2 linked regions of the Candidatus Puniceispirillum marinum IMCC1322 genome follow. The protein of the gene in region 1 interacts with the protein of each later gene in a pairwise test. Links are inferred from orthologs where the notes say so. Each region holds a gene or a part of one and is shown on either strand. Other genes may lie near its edges. The genes, in order: SAR116_RS00085 and SAR116_RS05230.

Evidence for each region.
Region 2: the proteins of SAR116_RS00085 (region 1) and SAR116_RS05230 interact in binary tests that used the Escherichia coli proteins (3 or more experiments, as listed by UniProt). The link is inferred for Candidatus Puniceispirillum marinum IMCC1322 from one-to-one orthologs.

Annotation. Positions count from the first base shown.
Region 1 is NC_014010.1:14,881-23,933, forward strand. What follows is about bases 3,001-5,684. They hold SAR116_RS00085 (HesB/IscA family protein), read left to right. Parts: upstream 3,001-4,009; coding sequence 4,010-4,360; downstream 4,361-5,684. Other genes in these bases: SAR116_RS00075 (cysteine desulfurase), read left to right, coding at 3,001-3,373; SAR116_RS00080 (DUF59 domain-containing protein), read left to right, coding at 3,421-3,960; SAR116_RS00090 (ABCB family ABC transporter ATP-binding protein/permease), read left to right, coding at 4,432-5,684. In the rest of the region: Fe-S cluster assembly protein SufB, read left to right, coding at 1-115; Fe-S cluster assembly ATPase SufC, read left to right, coding at 134-889; Fe-S cluster assembly protein SufD, read left to right, coding at 864-2,129; more of SAR116_RS00075, read left to right, coding at 2,126-3,000; more of SAR116_RS00090, read left to right, coding at 5,685-6,285; SAR116_RS00095 (alpha/beta fold hydrolase), read left to right, coding at 6,285-7,253; SAR116_RS00100 (MFS transporter), read right to left, coding at 7,235-8,398; SAR116_RS00105 (cupin domain-containing protein), read right to left, coding at 8,398-8,769; SAR116_RS00110 (NAD kinase), read right to left, coding at 8,850-9,053. UniProt on the Escherichia coli protein: Is able to transfer iron-sulfur clusters to apo-ferredoxin. Multiple cycles of [2Fe2S] cluster formation and transfer are observed, suggesting that IscA acts catalytically.
Region 2 is NC_014010.1:1,076,150-1,085,300, forward strand. Bases 843-3,624 are described here. They hold SAR116_RS05230 (2Fe-2S iron-sulfur cluster-binding protein), read right to left. Parts: upstream 2,500-3,624; coding sequence 2,185-2,499; downstream 843-2,184. Other genes in these bases: SAR116_RS05220 (DUF2721 domain-containing protein), read left to right, coding at 843-851; mnmA (tRNA 2-thiouridine(34) synthase MnmA), read right to left, coding at 915-2,174; SAR116_RS05235 (cysteine desulfurase family protein), read right to left, coding at 2,565-3,624. In the rest of the region: SAR116_RS05215 (MarC family protein), read left to right, coding at 1-241; more of SAR116_RS05220, read left to right, coding at 333-842; more of SAR116_RS05235, read right to left, coding at 3,625-3,665; cysE (serine O-acetyltransferase), read right to left, coding at 3,700-4,449; SAR116_RS05245 (alpha/beta hydrolase), read left to right, coding at 4,560-5,222; tyrS (tyrosine--tRNA ligase), read left to right, coding at 5,275-6,519; SAR116_RS05255 (YhdP family protein), read right to left, coding at 6,516-9,151. UniProt on the Escherichia coli protein: Ferredoxin are iron-sulfur proteins that transfer electrons in a wide variety of metabolic reactions. Although the function of this ferredoxin is unknown it is probable that it has a role as a cellular electron transfer protein.

The sequences.
Region 1 (9,053 bases):
CGTGTCTTTGATCGTCAATGGCTTCTGCAAGGAAGTGATGAAGGAATTGCCGATGGAATTTGCCGTCGAAGCACAGAAACTTATTGGAATCAGCCTTGAAGGCTCGGTTGGTTAATCTCAGACAGGATATATTATGACAGCTTTACTTGAAATCAGGGATCTACACGCATCGGTTGGCGATACACCGATCCTGAAAGGTATTAATCTGACGATTAATGCTGGCGAAATACACGCCATCATGGGGCCGAACGGGTCGGGCAAAAGCACGATGTCCTATGTACTTTCTGGCCGTAATGGTTATGAGGTGACAAGCGGCGATGTTTTGATGAATGGCGTGTCGATGCTGGAAATGGAACCCGATGAACGCGCCCGGGCGGGCATGTTTTTGGCGTTTCAATATCCGGTCGAATTGCCTGGTGTCGGCGGCATGAGCTTTTTGCGCGCGGCCGTCAACGCGCGGCGGATTGAGGCTGGTGAGGATGAAGTTGATCAGCTTGAATTTGTCAAAATGGTGCGCGCCAAGGCCAAAATTCTGGGCATTAATGACGAGATGCTGAAGCGGGCGGTCAATGTCGGCTTTTCAGGCGGTGAAAAGAAACGCTATGAAATTCTGCAGATGGCCTTGCTTGAACCGATGATGGCGGTGCTTGATGAAACCGATTCCGGCCTTGATGTTGATGCGCTGAAGATCGTGTCGGAAGGGGTTAATCTGTTGCGTGATCCAGCGCGCTCGATGCTGGTGATTACGCATTATCAGCGTTTGCTGGATTATATCGTGCCTGATTATGTGCATATTCTGGCAGGTGGTAAAATCCGTAAATCTGGCGATAAGTCGCTGGCACTTGAAGTAGAGGAGCAGGGCTATGCTGGCATCGACGATGCAGCCTAATCTTGACCAAATGACCGGACTTGGCGGTGTGCGGAGCGATGCGCTGGCACGCTGGCAAGCCAGTGGTTGGCCGGATGCCAATGTTGAAGCGTGGCGCTTTACGCGGCTTGGGGCGGTGATTGCGCGTGATCTTGTGCCTGCTATTCAAGGCGGTGAAACAGGACGTGAAACAAGCGCGACGATTGCCAAGATTGCGGCCGAGATGCAGGCGCATGTGATCCGCTTTTATAATGGCATGATTGATGTGGCTAGCCTTGACGGGCTGCCTGATGGCATGGTGGCGACACATAGTCTGACATCGGATTTTGATGCGATTGCGGCCGAGGTGGCGGGGCTTGCCCCGAACGATCATCCGGTTGGCAATCTGTCGTTAGCGGCGATGAGTTCAGGGCTGCGGCTGTCGGTTGCGGCAGGGGTGCAGATTACGCAACCAGTATTGTTGGCATTTGAAGGCGATGGTGAAAATGTGTCGGCGCATCCGGTTTTGATGGTCGATGTCGGTATGGGCAGCGCGGCGGTGATTGCCGAATGGCATCAAAGCCAGCTTGGGTTGAATGCGCCGCTTTGTGCGCTTCGTCTTGCCGATAAAGCGCGGCTTGATTATGCCAAAGTGCAGGCCGAGGGTGCCGATAGTGTGCATCTGGCGGCGACGGGTATTGCGCTGGGTGAGGAATCGGTCTTTGCCGGCTTTTCGATTTCGGCAGGTGGCCAGCTGGCACGGTTGGAAACGCATGTGACGCTGACTGGCGAAACGGCGGAATGTGGCTTGTCGGCGATCTATCTTGGTCGGGATAAACAGCATCACGATATCACCACCTATATGGATCATGCGGTTGGGCATTGCCATTCAAACCAGATTATCCGTGGGGTACTGGATGATGCGTCACGTGGAGTGTTTCAAGGCAAGGTGCATGTCGCACCCGATGCCCAGAAAACCGATGGCCAGCAGATGAGCCGTGCGTTGTTATTGTCACGCAAGGCCGAAGCCGATGCCAAACCCGAACTCGAAATCTATGCCGATGATGTGATCTGTGCGCATGGTGCCACCGTTGGTGAACTTGATGAAACGCAGCTTTTCTATCTGACCAGCCGGGGCATTCCCAAAGCGAAAGCCCGTGCCATGCTTATCGGCGCGTTTCTGGATGACGCGATTGATGTGGTGGATAATGCGGCGTTGGCTTCAATGCTTAGGCATATCAGTGATGGCTGGATGGCGGATGTCAAAGGGGTGTCGCTATGACCGATAATCTAGCGCTTAAAACGGCGGTCTTTGATAGTGACGCGATCCGCGCTGACTTTCCGATCCTGTCACGCGAAATTCATGGCAAGCCGTTGGTATATCTGGATTCAGCCGCCTCGGCACAAAAACCGCATCAGGTGATGGATGCTTTGATGTCTGCCTATACGGATACCTATTCGAATGTGCATCGTGGTTTGCATTTTCTATCCGAGGCCTCAACCGATGCCTATGAAGCTGTACGCCAGAAAGTTGCCGGATTTATCGGCGCCCCGTCACCCGACGAGATTGTGCTGACCTCTGGCGCGACCATGGCCTTGAACATGATTGCGCATAGCTGGGCTTTGCCCCGTTTGCAGGCAGGTGATGAGATTCTTATCAGCATTGCCGAACATCACGCCAATATCGTGCCATGGCAGATGGTTGCCGAACGTACCGGTGCCGTGTTGCGTGCCTTTCCGATGGATGAAGATGGCAGCTTTTCGATGCAGGCCATGACCGAGATGACCAGTGAAAAGACACGGATCATTTCGATATCGCATGTATCGAATGTGCTGGGTACGGTTTATCCGCTGGCCGAGATTGCCAAGCTGGCAAAATCGGTTGATGCGTTATTTGTCGTTGATGGCTGTCAGGGCGTTGTCCATATGCCAGTTGATGTGACCGCGCTGGGATGTGATTTCTATGTGTTTTCAGCGCATAAATTATATGGCCCTAATGGCGTTGGCGTGCTGTGGGGCAGGTCTGAGATTCTGGCTGATATGCCGCCCTTCATGGGTGGCGGCGACATGATTGATCGTGTCACCATTGAGAAAAGCACCTATGCCGCGCCGCCACATCGCTTTGAAGCGGGGACGCCAGCGATTGCCGAAGTTATTGCGCTGGGCGCGGCGGTTGATTATGTTGAATCAATCGGGATGGCGGCGATACGGGCGCATGAACAGGACGTTCTGTCCTATGCGCATCAGCGTCTAAGTGCGGTTGAGGGGCTCAATATCATTGGTACGGCGGTTGGTAAATCGGGCGTTGTGTCATTTACGATGGATTGTGCGCATCCGCATGATATTTCGACGATCATTGACCGTGATGGTGTTGCGATAAGGGCAGGGCATCATTGCGCCCAGCCGTTAATGGATTATCTGGATGTATCGTCAACAGCGCGGGCGTCGGTTGGTGTTTACACCACTAAAAGTGAATTTGACGCGCTGGCAACATCATTGGAAAAAGTGGTACGTATTTTCAGCTAGGGCGCATTTTTGGCTAGGTGGTAATTGACCATCAAAAGGTAGAATAGATGAACGATCAGATTGATGAGCAGAAGGATGAGGATGTGGACAATCCCTATAAAGCATCTGCATCCGTAAATATTCCAAGTCATATGCGTTCAGCCGAGGACAATAAGCTGGCGCGTGAAAATGACAGTGGTTATCTGGGGCCGGGGTTACCCGAATTTCTGAATTTTGGTGCCAATACGTCGAGCGAAGGTGATGGGTTCCGTGCAACGGCAGGTAGCCCGCTTGAAGCACCGCAAGGACAGGCTGACGCGGTGGCGATTGAAGATGCGCTGAAATCAGTGCATGATCCTGAGATACCGGTTAATATTTTTGATCTAGGTCTTATATATGATGTGATAAGGCAGGATAATGGCGATGTCGATATCACAATGTCACTGACCGCGCCCGGATGCCCCGTGGCAGGCGAAATGCCAGGCCAAGTTGCCGAAGCGGTGGCAAAGGTTGATAGCGTTGGCAGTGTGAGTGTCGAGCTTGTGTGGGATCCAGCATGGACGCCCGAGCGCATGAGCGATGATGCAAAGCTGGCGCTTGACTGGTAGAATAGCCCTTTGGGTTGCTAATTTGTAATGCGTTTGGAAAGGATAGATCATGTTTGACCCGAATAAACCGATCGTCACTTTGACGGATAAGGCGGCACTGCATGTTCAAAGCCTGATGAACAAGGCTGAGAGCGATGTTATCGGTCTGCGGGTGGGTATCAAGACCACCGGTTGTTCAGGTATGCAATATGATGTCCAATTTGCGACCGAGCAAAAACCGTTTGAAGATAAGGTTGAAGAAAAAGGCGTGACTTTATTCATTGATCCAACAGCCGTGATGTTTCTGATCGGGTCGGAGATGGATTGGCAGGAAGATAAATTTGCCGCGCGTTTTGTCTTTAATAATCCCAATGAAATTGCCCGTTGTGGGTGCGGCGAAAGCTTTTCTGTCGCGTCATAGGCGGGTTTCAGAAGCCTGTTTTATGCTGTTACCCATGACAGTATCTGCTGGCGTCAAACTAGACGGTGAATATGTCAGACCCGAAGTCAAAGAAAATCATTACGCTGCTTGCCGGTTTGGCGCGTTACACAATACCGCGTGGTAACTGGCGTGTGCGTGGCCGTATAACGGCGGCCTTTGCCTGTCTTATGGCGGCAAAAGGGTCAAATATAATAACCCCGCTTATGTATGGTGCGGCGGTTGATCTGGTCAATGGTGATCAGGGATTTGCGATGTCGGCCCTAATGTGGGTCGTGGCAGGTTATGCACTGGCACGGCTTGGCCAGCAGGTATTCAGCGAAGCCAAGCAATATCTGTTTGCCAGCGTTGCCCAGCGTGCGGTGCGCGGTGCCGCCTTGAATGCCTTTCGGTATCTGCATAAATTGTCATTGCAGTTTCATCTTGATCGGCAGACAGGCGGCCTGACAAGGTCGATTGATCGCGGTGCCAAAGGTATTGAATTTCTGCTGACCATCGCCTTTTTCGAGGTGTTGCCCCTATTTGTCGAAATGCTGTTTGTCAGTGCCATTCTGTGGTCGATGTTCGGATTTTTCTATGCGGCGGTGACATTCGTGACGGTGATGGCCTATGTGATCTTCACGATCAAGGTGACCGAATGGCGGATACGGTTCCGGCGTGAGATGAATAATGCTGATGAAAGCGCTGCGACACGCGCGGTTGATTCGATGCTGAATTACGAAACAGTCAAATATTTCAATGCCGAAGAGGTTGAAGCCGAGCGTTATGATACGGCGATGCGCAAATATGAAATCATGGCGGTCAAATCACGTACGTCATTGTCGGTGGTCAATATCGGACAGGGGGCGGTTATTGCCATTGGTCTGATGGCGATGATGGGGATGGCAGGTCTGGATATCCAGCGCGGATTGCTGACCGTGGGTGATTTTGTGATCGTGAATACCTATCTGTTACAGCTCTATCTGCCGCTTAATTTTCTGGGCTGGGTCTATCGGGAGTTACGCCAGTCGCTGGTCGATATGGAACGTATGTTCAAATTGCTGGATGAAGAACCCGATATTGCCGACAAGCCGGATGCTGGCGATCTGGCTGTTGGCGGCGGTGAGTTGGTCTTTGACAATGTGCATTTTGCCTATGCTGACCGGCCTATTCTCAAAGGTGTCAGCTTTCGTGTGCCGCCAGGCAAGCGTACCGCCATTGTTGGCCCAAGCGGGTCTGGCAAAACGACGATTTCGCGGCTGCTATTCCGCTTTTATGATCCGAATGAAGGCAGTATCTGTCTGGATGGGCAGGATCTGCGCGATGTATCGCAAAGTTCACTCCGCAGTGTCATTGGCGTGGTGCCGCAGGATACGGTCATGTTTAATTCGACGATTGGCTATAATATCGGCTATGGCCGGCATGATGCCAGCCAGGCCGACATCGAAGCGGCGGCCAAGGCGGCGGCGATTGATGGCTTTATCAGCAAATTACCCGATGGCTATGACACCCGCGTTGGTGAACGTGGGCTAAAACTGTCTGGCGGTGAAAAACAGCGCGTTGCGATTGCCCGCGCGATTTTGAAAAAGCCTGCGATCTTTCTGTTTGATGAAGCCACATCGGCGCTGGATAGCCGCACCGAAAAGGATATTCAGCGTTCGCTGAATGATATTTCACGAAGCCAGACAACATTGGTTATTGCACACCGGCTTTCGACGGTTGTCGATGCTGACGAAATTCTGGTGCTGGCTGATGGTGAAATATGTGAGCGTGGGACGCATCGCCAGCTTCTGGCCAAAAACGGGCTTTATGCCATGATGTGGCAACGCCAGTCTGATGGTTTCATAGATGATGATCTGACGAAAGATTATGATGGCAGTTCTGACTATGACGGTGTCGGCGATAGGCCGCAAGAGGTCATAAGCTGATGTATCGCCATGCCAGCGAAGCGGGGCTTGTCTTGCCGTCTGGTACCGATATCAACCAGCCCTATGATGGCCATAATCTGCGCGGGCATCTGGCCGAAATAGCTGATCAAAGCACAATGCAGGGGAAAGTGCGGGGGCATGTTCTGCTGTGTCCGGGATTTACCGAATTTTGCGAAAAATATAGCGATGTGATAAAGGCGTTCAATGACCGCGGTTATAATGTGCTGGCGATAGACTGGCCCGGGCAGGGCATGTCGGGGCATCTGGGGCGGCATCGTATGGCGGTGCATTGTGACAGCTTTGACCAGCATATTGGCGCGATGGACAGATTGATCACGGCGGTGGGCTGGCAGGATAGGCCAGTGATACTGTTCGGTCATTCGATGGGCGGGCATCTGGCGTTGCGCCTGTGCCAGCATCTGCGGGCGCAGGTGCAGGCGGCGATTATCCTGTCGCCGATGATCGTGCCACCCGTCATGCCTGTATGGATGGTGCGTCTCATCACGCAGACGCTTGTTGCGGCAGGGTTCGGGCGTTTCTATCTGCCGTTTAAAAAGCCGCCGACGCTTGATTATATCAGGCAATTTCGCCCGCATAATCTGCTGTCACGCGATAAAGCCGGATATGAAAGCCAATTTGTCTGGTTTGATGATAATCCCGAATTGCGACGGAGTCAGCCAACCGCAGGCTGGGTGCGCGCCGCCTATGAATCATGTGCGCGCACGACATTGAACAAAGACTGGATGGCGGCGGTAGATTGTCCGGTGCTGGGCTTTGAGGCGGGTGATGAACGGGTGGTGCATAAAAAGTCTAGTGACCGGATGCTGGCCTGTCTGCCGCATCTGACGCGCTATGAATATGACGGGGCGCGGCATGAATTGCTGAATGAAACACCCGATGTGGTGGCGGATATATGGACGCGGATCGATGCGTTTTTAGGCGGCCGAGGTCAAAGCCGTTTGAAATAGCGGCCAGTAGCCAAAGCACATTCCAAAACCGCCAGAGAGAACACCGTCCAAAGCAAAATCGCCATACCGCCATTAACGATCATGTGACCAGCCAGAAACGGAAAGCCAAACACGCCAATAAAATAGGACAGGCCAAATAATTGCAAAGTCTGCGGGATGATATCGGGCTGTGCCTCATTCGCCGCCATCGCCTTGATGATCGGATAGGATACGCCATAGCCAATGCCAAATAATATGGCGCCAAGCACATAGAGAAAGACATTGCTGTCTTGTAGAATAAACAGCATGACGCTAAACCCCATAACGCCAAGCAAGAGTGCGATCACCGCATAGGGTGATTGCCCGCCCATGAATTGCGCAAATATCACACGGCAAATAATCACCGTAACCGTATAAGCCAGAAAATAATCGGCATAGGCCATATTCTGGGCGTCGGCATAGACAATCTGGAAATTGGTGATGCCAGCAAAAACACTGGCACCAATGCCGACCATGATAATGGGAATAGCGGCACGCGATGTCATTACCTGCTTGATGCTGGTCATTGTCAGTCTGGTTTTATCAATAATCTGCTTTTCAATGGTCAGTATCCGCATTGGCGCGGCAAGCCAGAAAAACAAAATGGCGCTGATCCCACATAGGCCGGCCGTGGCTAGAAAAGTCAGTCCCATGCCAAAGCCCAGCCGCGTCATAGCCGCACCAAATACTGGTGAGAGACCAAACCCAGCCATGATGAAAACCGAAAGAAGGGTGAAATACTGAATGCGCTCATGCGGGTGAATGACGCGATTTAGCGCTACCGGTGTCAGGGTATAGAACAAACCCCAGCCCGCGCCTAGGAACAGGCCTGCCGCCTCTACTATCAGCCCAGTTTGACCGGCAAGCCCAAATAACAATCCCGCCACGGTGATCAGACCACCAGATAAAGCGATGGTGGGCATGATGCCTAACCAGCTGGTGATATGGCCAGAATAAATCACAACAATTAATGTCGCGATCGCTGTCAATGCCAGCACAAAACCGACATCGGCTTCATTGCCACCAAAGTCGGCAAATAAAGCTGGTAATAAAAAGGTCAGCCCATAGGCACCCGCTTGCAGGAAAATGCCAAAGAAATAGAGGCTCAATAGCGTTTGGCGCGGCATTAGGCGGCCTCGCCTCCATCGGGACCATAGAAAATCACCCATGTTGTCATGCTCTCGCCAAACTGGGTAAAGCGATGCGGCACACCGGCGGCAACAAACAGAAAATCGCCCGGGGCAAACGGCACGCGTTCATCGGCCATCTCGAAAATGCCAGTGCCATCAATGATGATATAGGCCTCATCCTGACGATGCGGGGTCTGATAATCGGCTTTTACCGGTTCGTATAGCTCAACTTTAAGGGTGCCATGTTCGAATAAGGTGGCAAATCTCTGAGATATGTCACCGTTTGTTACCTCGGTCAGTGCCTTACGTGCTCTGGATAGGCTGATATGTGCACATTGTGCAGGCCTTTGGGGGGATTCCTGTGTCATGCTGTCTGCTCCATCAAATCAATAGGCTGATTGTCCGATATTATAGACTGCAAAGTATTAATAAATAATGAACAGGCTTATTAAACCAAGAATTGTTCCTGAATTGCACGTTCGGTCAAAGAAAACCCAGGATCATATAGTAAATTCAATGTGATATCGCGCGCCTGAGCGATGGAAACATGTTTGACATGACGAAATTCGGTGCTGTCAGCACTGACGCTAAGTGGCCTGAAATCAGGTTCAAGATTTACCAGTTCGACTGCCGAGGTTTCCGGTAGCAATGC
Region 2 (9,151 bases), 1.1 Mb from region 1 along the record:
GGTGGTATCAGCCGACCTAGCGGGCAATGCGGCACAAAGCATGATTGGCTATGGCGCCTTGGGCGCAGTGATGGCGACAACGGCAGCGATTTTGGTGCTTACCGGCCTGGCACAGAATTTCATCGATACGCGCATTGCCTCGGTGTTTTCGCGTGTCACGGCGATTATTCTAGCAGCGCTTTCGGTGCAATATATTATCGATGGTCTGCTTGAACTAAGGCTAGTGGGCATCGGCGGATGAATTTTAGCCAATAGCTTTCTCATCAGTACGCTAACAGGCTGGAACCAGCCTATCAAAGCGGTTATGCTGGGCCAGCTTTATTGAGGTAGCTATGCAACAGGATATTCTGATTATCGGCGTGTTATTTCCCGCCATCCCCCTGATGATGATCAATTTTGGCAACCGTTATTCGGTGCTGGCCACCTTGATCCGCAATCTGCATGACAATGCGGTGCGTGACAACACAACGCCCGATGACGCCGCGCGGTTTTTGCGCCAGATCGCCAGCCTGCGCAAACGCCTGCAACTGATTGGTATTGTCCAGACCTGTGCCGCAACAGCCTTTGTAGCGGCGCTGGCAGCGATGATTGCCATGTATCTGGATCATGTGTCCTTTGGCAGCTGGCTGTTCTTTACCAGCATCGTCCTGCTGATGGTCGCCATGTCGTTATTCATGCTCGAAATTCAGATCGCTAACCGCGCCCTGGATGTGCATCTGTCGGATCTTGAAGATCGTCAGGAATGGGAAGCCTATCTTCACCCGCCCCGCATATCGCGCCGTAGCAAAGCCGCTGCAAAACGCGCCGAACTAGCTGCTACAAAATCTAACGACGATAGCTCGTTGCTATAGATTATGGCCTAAAGAACAGCATGGATGTCTGCTGATTGTGCTAAAGAAACTATCGGGTGGGCTCTAGGATAGCTGACCATCTGCACCCGCAAGCGGGGCGGCCGAAATCCACCCCCCACCAAGCAGATTTTCAGGATCAGCCGCATCATAGATTGCCGCCGCTTGCCCCACGGCAATGCCAAATTGCGGATCGTCCAGCCGCACAATTGCACAGCCACCCTCACCTGCCTCGAGCACGGCAGGCATCGCCGGGGCGGTATTGCGCAACCGTGCAAGCACAGGATGTCCGGCAACAGGCGCACCGCCACCAGCAACCCAGCTGGTCTCGCTCAGATGCACCTCATAACAGGCAAGTGCGCTTTGCGGGCCAACAATGACACGATGCGCGGCCGCATCAATACCGACAACATATAACGGGCCGTCAGCTTCGTCAGCATCCTTGCGCCCGCCAATGCCAAGTCCGCGACGCTGGCCAATGGTATAATCGATCACGCCCTTATGCTGACCCAGAACGGTACCATCAAGATGCACAATATCACCAGCCTCAACAGCACCTGGCCGCAAGCGCCGCACAACATCGCCATACCGGCCATTTGGCACAAAGCAGATATCCTGGCTGTCAGGTTTTTCGGATACCGCCAAACCATATTTGCGCGCCAGATCGCGCGTTTCATCCTTGGTCAGCCCGCCCAGCGGAAAGCGCAGATAGTCCATCTGCTCTGCCGTGGTCGCAAACAGGAAATAGGATTGATCCTTGGACGCATCAATACCGCGCCGTAATACTGGTCCGGCTGGCGTTTCAAGACGCTGGACATAATGGCCAGTGGCCAGACAATCCGCACCAAGTTCCTGCGCAGTTGTCAGCAAATCGGTAAATTTGACTGTCTGGTTACAGCGCACGCAGGGGATAGGCGTTTCGCCGCGCAAATAACTATCGGCGAAATCTTCCATCACCTGATCACGGAACTTAGACTCATAATCCAGCACATAATGCGGAATGCCCAGCCGCGCCGAAACTGTCCGTGCATCGTGGATATCAATGCCCGCACAACAGGCACCCTTGGTCTGAACCGCCACACCATGGTCATACAACTGCAAGGTGATACCAATGACTTCATAGCCTTCATCATGCAGCATCGCCGCCGTGACCGATGAATCAACGCCGCCTGACATTGCCACGACAACCCGTGTATCGGCAGGCGCTTTGGCAAAGCCAAGCGAGTTTATGGCTGATAGATCAGCAGTCGGCCTATCAGTAGCCTGCACCGACGCAGATGTGGTCGCGGCATGCACATTGTTGCTGGCTGTTTTGGCCACAGACATTGTTTAGTCCCTACATATCATCCGGAATTGTAAGACGGATGCCATCAAGTTCAGCCGACATTGTCAACTGACACCCAAGCCGTGAGGTTTCGGTCAGGCCAAAAGCGAGATCGAGCATATCTTCTTCATCCTCGCTAGGCGCGCCGGTTTTGGCAAACCAGTCGGCATCAACAATCACATGACAGGTTGCACAAGACAAACAGCCCCCACAGGTACCTTCAATACCAAGATTGGCATCGCGGCCAGCTTCCATCACACTCACGCCCTCATTGACGTTGACATTCAACTCGGTGCCATCTGGCTTTACAAAGATGATGTTTGGCATCGCAGTCACCACTCCTATTTCATTTGGTTATGTTGTCGGCTTGCACGCAGTTACCGTCCGCAATTCTAACGCTTGTACAGCCCAAGAAAGACATCTGCAAGCCTTTCAAAGTCGGTTTTCTTGGTTTGCCAGCCTCCCGAAATACGCACAGCCTGACCAGCCAGATCACCAGCCCCCATAGCGGCCAGCACATGACTTGTTTTGACCTTGCCTGACGAACAGGCTGATCCGGCACTGATCGCGGCACCCGCAATATCAAGCGCCATAACCATGGTTTCGGCGGACTTGCCCGCAATCGCAAGACAGCTGGTATTTCCAAGGCGCGGCACCTGCTGGCCAAAAACATGCGCATCTGGCACATGCGCAAGCATCATATCTTCAAACTGATCGCGCCATTTTGACATCGCTTCATAATGCGCAACATCCCCAAAGGCAGCCGATGCGGCGGCACCAAAACCGGCAATGCCAATAAAGTTTTCTGTGCCTGAGCGACGTCCCTGTTCCTGACCGCCGCCCCGTAGCAAACTTTGCAACGCATTGCCCGGCTTGACCAGCACAGCACCGACACCCGCCGGCCCGCCAATTTTATGCGCCGACAGGCTGGCGTAATCCAGATCTAGCGCGGCAAAGCTGAAATGATCCTTAGCCAGTAATTGCACCATATCGCTATGCACGGCAATGTTGTTTTCACGCGCCAGCGCAACAAGTTCAGCCACTGGCTGAATAACGCCTGTTTCGTTATTGGCTGCCATTACCGACAAGATGGTTGATGGCCTTTGCTCGTCAGGCAATCCGGCAAGCACAGCACGCGCATGCTCCAGATCAATCACGCCATCTGATGTCACATTGATGACACTGGCACTCACAGCACATGCACGCACCGAATCATGCTCAATTGCCGAGGTGACAATATGCGCAAAGCCGGCCAAAGCCAGATTGTTGGATTCGGTACCGCCGCTGGTAAACACCACATCTGCGGCTCTTGACCCCGCCAGCAAAGCAACTGATTCACGCGCCGCCTCGACGGTCAAACGTGCCGTACGGCCAAAAGAATGTACCGATGACGGATTCGCTGGTGCGCCCATCGCCTTATGTATCGCCGCCGACGCTTCAGGGCGAAGCGGTGCTGTGGCATTGTTGTCAAAATAAAGCGGCGTCATTCCCATCACGCATGGTTCCAGCTAAAAACTAAAAAGATAATCAAGATTTATTGCTACGCCTACTTGGCTGGCTGGTTTTTCCTGCCTTGTTGTGAAGCTGGGTTGCCGAAACACGATCTTCCATATCATTAAGACGGGCACGCAAGCTTTGCACTTCATCAACAAGCGCGGTGATAATGCGCTCGCGTGGATCGGCATTAGCCATATCATGAACGCCGTAGGGCTGAAAGCTCTCATCAACGGTTTTCGGCGTTGTCTTATTTGTCATCTGGCGAGCCGGAACACCGACAACGGTTGCGCCCTCAGGCACATCTTTGGTGACCACCGAATTACCACCGACACGCGCACAACGATTAACGGTGATATTACCCAGAATCTGCGCACCTGATCCGACGATCACATCATCGCCCAAAGTTGGGTGGCGTTTGACCGAACGTTGCGATTCAGCATCTACCGCCGGCAACACACCACCAAGCGTGACCCCCTGATACAACGTTACATTATCGCCGATTATGGCTGTTTCACCAATCACGACGCCTGACCCATGATCGACAAAAAAACCACCGCCGATGGTCGCACCGGGATGAATTTCGATGCCTGTGAGCCAGCGGGCAATCTGCATGATCCAACGCGCAATAAAGCGTAGCCCGATATTCCACAATGGATTCGACAAGCGATAGGCCACCATGACATGAAAACTTGGATATAGAATCACCGCGGCAAAACGATTGCTAGCCGCGGGGTCACGCGTCATAATTGCCTTTAGATCACGGTTCAAATTTGCAAACATGATTGCAGTTTCTCTCATCTGATTAACGATCTGCACAAAGCTGGCTTGGCGATCGCGCCTTATTAAGATATAAGCCGTTCATTAAATAGCACAAGTGGAGCAAAAAAAATATGCCTGAGGTCATCATTAACGGCCCTGAAGGTCGCCTTGAATGTCGCTATATGCCTGCCGAAGCAAGTGACGCCCCGACGGCGCTTATTTTGCATCCGGAGCCAGATAAAGGCGGCACCATGAATAACCGGGTGACCTATGCTCTTTATAAATTATTCCAAGCGCGCGGATTTTCCGTCATGCGGTTCAATTTCCGCGGCGTTGGCCGAAGCCAGGGTGTATATGATAATGGCGAAGGCGAATTATCCGATGCGGCAACAGCCATGGATTGGTTGCAAGCGCAGAATCCATCATCGCGGCAATGCTGGATCGCCGGCTTTTCGTTTGGATCATGGATTGGTATGCAGCTTATGATGCGCCGCCCTGAAATTCAGGGATTCATCTCGGTTACGCCGCCTGCTGTTACGCATGATTTCTCGTTTCTGGCACCTTGTCCGGCATCTGGACTCATCATGCATGGCGAGCTGGACGAACAGGTGCCACCTGAAAGTGTCGAAAAGCTGGTTGAACGCCTATCAATTCAGAAAGGCGTCAATATTACCGTTGACGTTCTGCCTGGGGCAAATCACTTCTTTACCGAGCATCTTGACCCGATGATCGAACGTGTCGAAGCTTATCTGAACGACTCGATTAACGAAGATGATTTCGACCCGCTTGCCTGATTGAGACAAGTGCATTGTAACGACTTTTGCACTCTATATTGAGTTGAATGACATGACCTATAAATCAGATCTTATCCAGCACTATACTGACCGCGGCTATATTCATCAGGCCACCAATATCGAAGCGCTGGACGATGCTGCCAGCACCAAGGTTTTGCCAGCCTATATTGGTTTTGACTGTACGGCCGATAGCCTGCATGTCGGGTCGCTGGTGCAGATCATGATGCTACGTATTTTACAGAAAACCGGCCATAAGCCGATTGTTCTGATGGGCGGCGGCACAACCAAGGTTGGAGATCCGTCAGGTAAGGATACAGCCCGCCCGTTGCTATCAGATCAGGATATCGAAGCGAATAAGAACGGCATCAAAAAGGTATTTGAAAAATATCTGAAATTTGGCGATGGCCCGACCGATGCAATTATGGTTGATAATGCCGACTGGTTGGACACGCTTGGCTATATCCGGTTTTTGCGTGACTTTGGCCCGCATTTTTCAATTAACCGCATGATGGGCATGGATTCGGTCAAATTGCGACTTGACCGCGAACAACCGCTTTCATTTCTGGAATTCAACTATGCGATTCTTCAGGCTTATGATTTTCTCGAGCTACGCCGCCGCTATGGATGTCTGCTCCAGATGGGGGGATCGGATCAGTGGGGCAATATCGTTACCGGCATTGATCTGACCCGCCGCGTCGATGCGCAGGAAATTTTTGGTCTTACGTCACCCCTTATCACCACGGCATCGGGTGCCAAAATGGGCAAATCTGCCGATGGTGCGGTATGGTTGAATGACGATAAATTATCAGCTTTTGATTTCTGGCAGTTCTGGCGTAACACCGAAGATGCCGATGTTGCCCGTTTTCTGGCGCTATTTACCGAATTGCCCATGGATGAGGTGAACCGGCTAGGTGCGCTGGAAGGTGCCGACATCAATGAAGCCAAAATTATTCTGGCTAATGAAGCGACAAGCCTGTGTCATGGCACAGAGGCGGCCGCGCATGCCATGCAAACAGCCCAGCAGACCTTTGCCGGATCGGGCGTTTCAGACGGTTTGCCACAATTTGATCTTGCGGCGGGACGGGCTGAAGCGCTGGACATGGTCGAGGCGCTAAAAATTGTCGGCTTTGCCGCATCAAATGGCGAAGCGCGGCGCTTGATACGCGGCGGTGGTGCGCGGGTGAATGATGTGGCTATCAATGACGAAAACATGCAACTGACATTATCTGATTTTATTGATGGCAAGGCCAAGATATCAGCAGGCAAAAAACGTCATGCCATGCTTGTCGCTGGCTAGTCGGCCTGCGCGCCAAACAGGCGGTCGCTTTCGCGCTTTAGCCATTCCGGACTGAATATATCGCGCAAAACTCCTGGTGCCAATGACGCCGCATTGATCGAGGTTTCAGGATCATCCATTTTGCCGATCATGCTGAACTGGGTTGTAAAAATACCCGACTTGTCAATGCCGGTCAGGACGTTCCCAAGAAGCGGCACCGCCCCTATTATTTTACTGAGCTGGTTAGCTGGTACAAGATTCCCCGAAATATCCATTTGACGTGTTTTGTTGTTAAAGCGCCCCACAACAGCCACGCTGACAGCTCCACCGCTGGCTTCCATGCGCGAGATAGAAATATCCGATCCGCGTTTTTCAAACCTTGCAACGCCGTTGCTAAAGGCCGTGCCTTCGCCTTCAACCAGACCGATGATACCTGCTGGCCCCAAAAGCGAGAATATGCGGACTGCCCGTGGGGCTTTGACCACATTAAAATCTGAAAGTGTGATGTTGGTATTGAAGGAAGAAAAATCAGTGCTGATAAAGTTATTCTCTAGCCGGACAGATCCCGCACGTATTGCATCGGTAATCCCGAGCCCGGACAGCATACGCCCCGCATTTTTGGAGGTCAGAACAAGAACCGCTTGCTCGCCGCCATTGCCATTAAATGTAATCTGCGTTTCGGCACCGCCAATAAGGCCCGCCCCACTAAGGTGATCACCTCTTGGACCAAAATTCACTGTCATCTGGCCTTCGCTGACCAATGGTTTGCCTTTGGTCAATAACGTACCGGAAAACACAGCCTTACCATTACCCGCTTCATCACGCGAACCCTGAATATGGCCGGATAATGCGTTTTGTGCGTCGATGTAAATCGTGTCAGCGGTCACATCAAAGGTAATGGGCGCGCCCCCGCCAACACCCTTATTGCGTCGCAATGGCACCAGATCAATCGTGCGGGCAGACGCGCTAACGCTCCAGCCGCCCTTGGCGCTTGTTTCGACTATCAGATCACGGATATCATTACCCGGCATTGTCAGCTTGTTAAAAAAGGCCGCCTGCAAACTGCCATCAACACCAAGCGCTAATTGCCCTTTGGCCGCCAGCGTGCCTAGTGACAGGTCAATATCCTGTATGGCTGTTACCACGCCGTTACGAAGCACAAAGCTGGCATTCACAACGCCGTTTTCAGCCGGAAATTTCGCCCAGTTCAATGCTGGCACATTGATCGAAGCGTTGGTCAGGTCTGTTGATAGGTTAATCTGTGCGTTATTCCATCCGGTCGATGAACTAAAGCCAATTTTAGCGCTGGCTTTACCCTCAATATCAAGTCCGGACATTTTGGCAAAAATACCCGTCATAATCGGCGATGATTCAAACTGCCCTACAAAATCAACTTCTCGGGTCGCTTTGTTGGTTTGAAAGGTAAATCTGGCGGGCATATCAAAAACTTCTGCATCACCGGTAATATCAACCTTGTTCTTTTCAAATGAGGCAATCATTGCCGCCGATTCCAGATTGATGCCAAACGGCAGACCCCTGATTGTGGCATTGCGCGTAGTGGCATTTACAGCGGTGTCGGCATTGGCAAATTTAGCCCCCTTACGTAACGGAAAACGTGATGTCAGTGACAGTTCGGTGGTTCCAGATACGGTAAGTTTTTCGAGATCGATCGCGCCTACCTTGCTGCGTCCGGTGCGTTTGAAAATATCCAGCGCCGTCGTCATTCCGCCTTGCGCCTTTAGCGACAAATCGATCATTCTTTGGTCATTGGTCAGGATCGGACCGATCGTCACCCGCCCAGTTTCAAGAACAAAGTCTTCGAGTTGCCCCGAAGATGAGGTGATATTAAAGGCATCATTATTAAGCACAAGATTAGCATCAATACCGGTTATAAGCGGCATGTCAGGCGCCCACCTTACCGTCGCCTCCCGATATGACCCTGTGGCTGAAATATCACTAAGTACCGGCTTTTGTGTTGCCGGCACATAAGCACCAGTCATCGACATACGGGCGTTTTCAATATGTCCTGCCAGAAGGTTGGCCTGCATCCAGCTACGGGTCTTTGCCAGCGCCCATCTTGGCCATAAGGCCTGAAAAAAGCGCGTATCAAGATTATCAACTTCCAGACTCACGTTGAAATCCCGCGGCATCCAGTCTGCCGCAACTGTCACATTACCATTCAGCGTGATCGCACCATCACCTGCAAAATCAGCAGTAAAGCTCTCAACCGTCAGATCACCATTGCGAAACGCCATCTGTAATGCGGCCTTTTGCACCGGCATCGACTTTGTAAAATCTTCCAGCAATATCGAACCATTGCTCAGATCAAGTGCCAGATTGGCACTTTTTATCACGCCACCAACACCGACATTTATATCCATGGCACCACCAACAGTACCCACAACACGTCGGATCTGACCCTTGGATAAATTGGCCCTTACACTGTCAAATTTTGTTGCCAGATCAAGCTTTGATAATTTTAAAACAAACGTGTCCCGATTGAAGGCTCCAATAAATTCGGCACCAAGATTGCTAACGATTCCACCTGAAAATTGGCTTTGAAGCTGCGCCTTTAATGCGGGGGCAAGGTCATCTGGCCAATCATTGAAAATTGACTGTAACCGTAAGCTATTAGCATCGATTTTACCTGACA